DNA from 2 places in the Dryocola mayonis genome. Region 1 is predicted to be linked to the other one. Evidence: predicted binding sites of a transcription regulator. Region 1 holds the regulator's gene; the other holds the start of a gene.
The links. Region 1 encodes sigma-54, which starts transcription at its own class of promoters, with help from an activator protein. Its sites were predicted from a motif close to GTTGGCACANNTTTCGCTNT; they were not measured.
Positions count from the first base shown of each region.

Region 2: WLO32_RS04020 (pyridoxal-phosphate-dependent aminotransferase family protein) is a predicted target of sigma-54. The motif match lies at 1,841-1,860, and genes of this name have one in related genera.

Region 1 is NZ_CP150452.1:473,904-477,313, reverse strand. Features, by position in the region: gene lptB (LPS export ABC transporter ATP-binding protein) at 1-420, shown strand, start outside; gene rpoN (RNA polymerase factor sigma-54) at 469-1,902, shown strand; gene hpf (ribosome hibernation promoting factor) at 1,925-2,212, shown strand; gene ptsN (PTS IIA-like nitrogen regulatory protein PtsN) at 2,298-2,789, shown strand; gene rapZ (RNase adapter RapZ) at 2,843-3,410, shown strand, end outside.
Region 2 is NZ_CP150452.1:829,894-833,303, reverse strand. Features, by position in the region: partial or broken gene hpxK (allantoate amidohydrolase) at 1-551, opposite strand, end outside; gene WLO32_RS04020 (pyridoxal-phosphate-dependent aminotransferase family protein) at 551-1,792, opposite strand; gene WLO32_RS04015 (MurR/RpiR family transcriptional regulator) at 1,990-2,829, opposite strand; gene WLO32_RS04010 (gamma-glutamyltransferase family protein) at 2,944-3,410, shown strand, end outside.

The DNA of each region.
Region 1 (3,410 bases):
CTGCAAATCCGTGACGATCTCAGCCCGGAACAGCGCGATGATCGCGCCAACGAGCTGATGGAAGAGTTCCACATCGAGCATCTGCGCAACAGCCTCGGCCAGTCCTTGTCCGGCGGCGAGCGTCGTCGCGTGGAAATTGCCCGCGCTTTAGCCGCCAATCCAAAATTTATTCTGCTTGATGAACCTTTTGCCGGGGTCGATCCGATTTCCGTCATCGACATCAAGCGAATCATCGAGCATTTGCGCGACAGCGGGCTCGGGGTGCTGATTACTGACCATAACGTACGCGAAACCCTCGCCGTTTGCGAACGCGCTTATATCGTCAGCCAGGGCCAGCTAATCGCACACGGCACGCCGGGCGAAATCCTGGAAGACGAGCATGTTAAGCGCGTCTATCTGGGCGAAGAGTTCAGACTCTGATAGGGTAGGTAAAATTAACCTGTACATCTGAGGACGTTCGCTCTGAATATGAAGCAAGGTTTGCAACTTCGGCTTAGCCAACAACTTGCTATGACTCCGCAGCTGCAGCAGGCCATTCGTCTGTTGCAGCTGTCGACGCTGGAGCTACAGCAGGAACTTCAACAGGCGCTGGAAAATAATCCACTGCTTGAGCAAACCGACCCGCATGAAGAAATCGACGCTCAGGAAACTCGCGAAAACGAAGCGCTGGACACCCGTGAGGCGCTCGAACAAAAAGAGATGCCTGACGAGCTGCCGCTGGATGCGAGCTGGGATGAAATCTACACTGCGGGAACGCCTTCCGGCACCGGAACCGACTATATCGACGATGAGCTTCCGGTTTATCAGGGCGAAACCACCCAGTCGCTGCAGGACTACCTGATGTGGCAGGTCGAACTGACTCCTTTTACCGACACCGATGCCGCTATCGCCACCTCCATCGTGGATGCCGTTGATGAAACCGGCTATCTCACCGTTACCCTTGAAGAGATTCTGGAAAGCATGGGCGACGATGAGGTGAGCCTTGATGAAGTGGAAGCGGTGCTCAAACGCGTTCAGCGTTTCGATCCCATCGGCGTGGCGGCACGCGATCTGCGCGACTGCCTTCTGATCCAGCTTTCGCAATACGCCAAGGAGACGCCGTGGCTGAACGAGGCCCGGCTGATCGTCAGCGAACATCTGGATCTGCTCGCCAATCACGACTTTCGCAGCCTGATGCGCGTCACGCGGCTGAAAGAAGACGTGCTGAAAGAGGCGATGTGCCTGATTCAGTCTTTGGATCCGCGCCCGGGGCAGTCCATTCAAACCGGCGAGCCGGAATACGTGATTCCTGACGTGCTGGTGCGTAAGGCCCAGGGAAAATGGACCGTCGAGCTCAATTCAGATAGCATTCCACGCCTGAAAATAAACCAGCAGTACGCCGCGCTCGGCACCAGCAGCAGAAGCGACAGCGATTCGCAGTATATCCGCAGCAACCTGCAGGATGCGAAATGGCTGATAAAAAGCCTGGAGAGCCGCAACGATACGCTGCTGCGCGTCAGCCGCTGCATCGTCGAGCAGCAGCAGGGCTTTTTCGAGCACGGCGAAGAACACATGAAGCCCATGGTGCTGGCGGATATCGCGCAGGCGGTGGAAATGCACGAATCCACCATCTCGCGCGTGACGACGCAGAAATATCTGCACAGCCCGCGGGGCATTTTTGAACTGAAGTATTTCTTCTCAAGCCATGTAAACACCGAAAGCGGCGGCGAAGCCTCCTCGACGGCGATACGCGCGCTGGTGAAGAAGTTAATTGCTGCGGAAAACCCCGTGAAACCTCTTAGCGACAGCAAGTTAACGACTATGCTGTCAGATCAGGGGATCATGGTGGCGCGCCGCACTGTTGCGAAGTACCGAGAGTCTTTATCCATACCACCGTCAAATCAGCGTAAGCAGCTGGTCTGACTCAACTGATAAGGAAGACACTATGCAGCTCAACATTACAGGACAAAACGTCGAAATCACGGACGCACTGCGCGATTTTGTGAATGCGAAATTTGCCAAACTGGAGCAGTACTTCGAACGCATTAATCAGGTCTACATCGTATTAAAAGTGGAAAAAGTGACCCACCTTGCGGATGCGACGCTTCACGTAAACGGAGGGGAGCTACATGCCAGCGCCGAAGGCCAGGACATGTACGCGGCCATTGACGGCCTCATCGATAAACTGGCTCGCCAGTTAACTAAACATAAAGATAAACTAAAACAACATTGATAATCCAGGTCTCTGTTTACGCCTCGACGGCTCGTTGTCCCAAGGTCAACGGGCCGTTAGCATAACAGGGTGCTTAGGTGAACTTATGATGAACAACGATTCCGTTCTACAGCTTAGTAACGTCCTTAACCAGGAATGTACCCGAAGTGGCGTCCACTGCCAGAGCAAAAAGCGCGCGCTGGAAATCATCAGCGAGCTGGCTGCAAAGCAGCTTGGCCTGGCGCCGCAGATTGTTTTTGAAGCGGTGCTCACGCGCGAGCGTATGGGAAGTACCGGCATTGGCAACGGTATCGCCATTCCGCACGGGAAGCTTGAAGAAGACACCCTGCGCGCGGTGGGGGTATTTATCCAGCTGGAAACGCCTATCGCTTTCGATGCGATCGATAACCAGCCCGTCGACCTTTTGTTTGCGCTGCTGGTGCCTGCCGACCAGACCAAAACACATTTGCACACCCTGTCGCTGGTGGCAAAGCGCCTGGCGGACAAAACAATCTGCCGCCGCCTGCGCGCGGCGAGCAGTGACGAAGAGCTCTATCAGATCATTACCGATACTGAAAACGGTAATAAAAGTGAATAATCTGGCTGCGGCGTGGCGAATGCCGCGGTTTGCGATGGCGGGGGAATGATGAAATGGTGCTGATGATAGTCAGCGGCCGCTCTGGTTCAGGGAAGTCTGTAGCCTTGCGTGCACTGGAAGATATGGGATTCTACTGTGTGGATAACCTGCCGGTAGTGCTGTTGCCGGATCTGGCGAAAACCCTCGCCGAGCGGCAGATATCCGCAGCGGTCAGTATCGACGTGCGTAACATGCCGGAAAACCCGGAGATCTTTGAACAGGCGATGACCAACCTGCCTGACGCCTTCTCCCCGCAGCTTCTGTTCCTCGATGCGGATCGCAATACCCTGATCCGTCGCTACAGCGACACCCGCCGCCTGCACCCGCTTTCAAGCAAGAATTTGTCGCTGGAAAGCGCCATCGACGAAGAAAGCGACCTGCTTGAACCGCTTAAGTCCCGTGCCGACCTGATTATCGACACCTCTGAAATGTCGGTGCACGAGCTGGCGGAAATGCTGCGCACCCGCCTGCTGGGCAAGCGCGAGCGCGAGCTGACGATGGTCTTTGAGTCCTTCGGCTTTAAGCACGGCATTCCCATTGATGCCGATTACGTTTTCGACGTGCGTTTCCTGCCGAACCCGC
Region 2 (3,410 bases), 360 kb from region 1:
TGGCCGATACGCGAAGGGTCCAGGCCGGCGTTGAGCAGCGCCTGCGCTACGCTAATCCCCGCCGCATCTTCACAGGCAAGCCAGCTTTCCGGCCAGCCACCGGTTACTCCCCGGCTCCCCAATAGCGTGATGCCAAAACGCGTGCCTTCCTCATCGCCGAAGCCGACGATTTCTACCGCCTGCTCCAGCTGCAGGCCGTGCTGGTAAAGAAAGGCGACGACCTCAAGCGCGCTCAGCACGCCTAACATGCCGTCGTAGCGTCCGGCGTTGCGTACGGTATCGAGGTGCGAACCAAGCAAAATGGCGGGCGCGCCTTCGGTCGAGCCTTCGTAGCGGCCGCAGATATTGCCCACGGCGTCCTGCCAGGTGGTCATGCCGATCTGCTCCATCCAGCCGGCAACCAGATGGTTCGCGCGTAAATGCTCCGGCGAGAGGTAAACGCGCGTCAGCGCGTCCGGCGTTTCGCTTATTGCCGCAAGCTCATCGGCGCGCCGCATCACGCGCCGGGCGGCGGCGTCCGCCTCGGCGGCGTTCATCGTAAGTCTGACCATCAGCGGCTTTCCTGTGCGTAAAGGTTCCACGCCGCCTGCATGGCTGCCCCCTGCGTGGTTTTAAAACCAAGGCGGTTCAGCACGGCCTCCAGCGCCGTCAGCGTCTGCAGCACGCAGTCCTTGCGGGCGTTGTAGCCCATGGTGCCGATACGCCAGATTTTGCCCTGCAGCGGGCCGAAGGAGGTGCCGATTTCGATATGGAAATCTTCCAGCAGCAGCCTGCGAACCTCTTCGCCATTTACCGCAGACGGGATCACCACGCCCAGGACGTTGTTCATTTTGTGCCGCAGGTCGCCGAAGGTTTCCAGCCCCATGCCCTGAATCCCGGCGACTAACGCCCGGCCGTGCAGCTGGTGGCGGGCAATGCCCTGCTCCAGCCCTTCTTCCAGCAGCACGCGCGCGCATTCGCGGGCGGCGAATAACATGCTGGTGGCTTCGGTATGGTGGTTCAGGCGCTCCGGCCCCCAGTAATCCATCACCATGCCGAGGTCGAAATAGTTGGAGTAGATCATTTCGTCGTCGCCGTCCTGATGCAAAGCGGTGCGAATGCCCTCCTCCACGCATTTGCGGCGGCGGATCGCCTCTTCCATTTTCGGGCTAATGGTAATCGGCGAGCTGCCGGACGGGCCGCCAAGGCACTTCTGTAACCCGGCGGACACCGCGTCCAGCCCCCAGGCGTCGGTTTCCAGCGCGTTGCCGCCAAACGAGGCGGTGGCGTCCGTATAAAACAGCACATCGTGACGGCGACAAATCTCGCCCAGCTCCGCCAGCGGCTGCAGCATGGTCGTCGAGGTGTCGCCCTGCACCGTCAGCAGCAGGCGCGGCCTGACGGTTTTGATGGCATCCTCAATGCGGTCCGGCGTAAAGACCTCTCCCCACGGCGCTTCGATGGTATGCACCTCCGCGCGGCAGCGGCGGGCGATTTCACACAATAAATGGCCAAAGCGGCCAAACACCGGCACCAGCACTTTATCGCCGGGACGAATAGCGGAAAGCAGAATCGCTTCGATACCCGCACGGGAAGTGCCGTCCACCAGCAGGGTCCAGCGGTTCTGCGTGCGGAACGCTTCGCGGTACAGCACCATCACTTCATTCATATAGCCCGTCATCGCCGGGTCGTACTGCCCGATCAGCTGGCTGGCCATGGCGCGCAGCACGCGCGGGTCGGCGTTGATCGGCCCCGGCCCCATTAGCAGGCGGTGCGGCGGGTTAATCTGTGAATAAGCCTGGATATCGAACATGGCGGTTCCTTTTACTCTGCTTGAAACAAAAGATTCTTAATGAAAGGTTTTGCAACTAATGTGCCAGCCAGGGATAAAGGCGGCAAGGCAGGAAAAACGGATTTACAGGGCGTTCAGGCGACGGCGCCGCCTGAGGATAAAAAGAGTATGAACCAGAATGGTTCACTGCGGATGTGCAAACGCACCGCCGCGGTGCGCTAGCGCTGCTCTAACTCTTCCAGCTCGTTATACAGCTCGGCGATGTGATGGATACGCTGGCGGCCGGTGGCGAGCGCTTCATGCAGCACCGCATTAGACAGCAGGTTAACCAGGCTCATGGCGCTGCTGTAGCTGTCGAAGGCCGACACGCTTTCCAGCGGCGCGGCGAGGTGCCAGCTGGCAAGCGACGCCAGGCCCGACGCCTGCGTCTCGCTCATCACCAGCAGCGGAATGCCCCGCTCATGCAGATTAGCCAGCAGCGGCCTGATGATGCGCGGGCGGCGGCGGAACGCTATCGCCACCACGCAATCGCGCTCGCTGATGTCCACCAGCTCTTCCGCCAGCGTCTGGCCCGGCTGGGGGAGCAGATACACATCGCTGCGGCTTTGCAAAAGCTGCTGGCGCAGGTGCGTCGCTACCGGCCAGGAATTGCGCAGGCCGATAATAAAAATGCGCCTGGCGTTTACCAGCGCCGAAACGGTGGCCGCAAACTGCTGCGCATCCAGCGCGTTCACCCAGTGGGTTAAGTTCGCCATCTCCTGTTTGTAGTGCCGCGCCAGCAGCGTATTGCCCTGCACCGCGTCCCGGTTTTCCGTCAGCGGCATGCCGCTTTGGCGCAGGGTGCGCAGCTCATCGCGCATATCTTTGTAACGATCGTAGCCCAGGCGTTTAAACAGGCGGCTTACCGTCGCTTTTGATACGCCCGAAAGACGCGCCAGCTCGGCGCTGTTATAGCTAATCAGGTCATCGAAATGATCGACGATAAATGCCGCAACCCTTTGTTCCTGAGGAGAAAGGTGTTCGTAGGCGGCGCGCAGCCGCTCATCTAACTGTTTCATGGCGATCCCTGTAACTTTTGTTTCATGCGAGCCTGACACACCGCAACGATCCTCGTCAACCTGGAACATCTCTTGCTTGGGTTAACGCCACGCCCCGAACCGAAGAGAAAAAAGATGATGCAAAGTAATATGGCTCCCTCGGGTATGGCGGTAACGCCGCACCACCTCGCCAGTGAAACGGCGCTTTCCGTATTACGGCACGGCGGAGACGCCATCGAAGCCATGGTGGCGGCGGCCGCGACCATCGCGGTGGTTTATCCGCATATGAACGGCATTGGCGGCGATGGATTCTGGCTTATCGTGCCGCCAGAAGGCGAGCCCGTGGCCATTGACGCCAGCGGCGCTGCGGGATCGCTCGCAACTTTTGATTTTTATGCCGGGGAGCGGGTTATTCCTCACCGCGGGCCGAAGTCTGCCCTGACCGTGCCCGGTACGCTCAGCGGCTGGCAGGAGGCGCTGAAGGTTTCCGCGCAGCTGGGAGGCGGCCGTCTGCCGCTTTCCCGGCTGCTGGCCGACGCCATTCGCTACGCCGCCGACGGCATCCCCGTTACGCGGTCCCAGGCGAAGGCCACGCACGATAA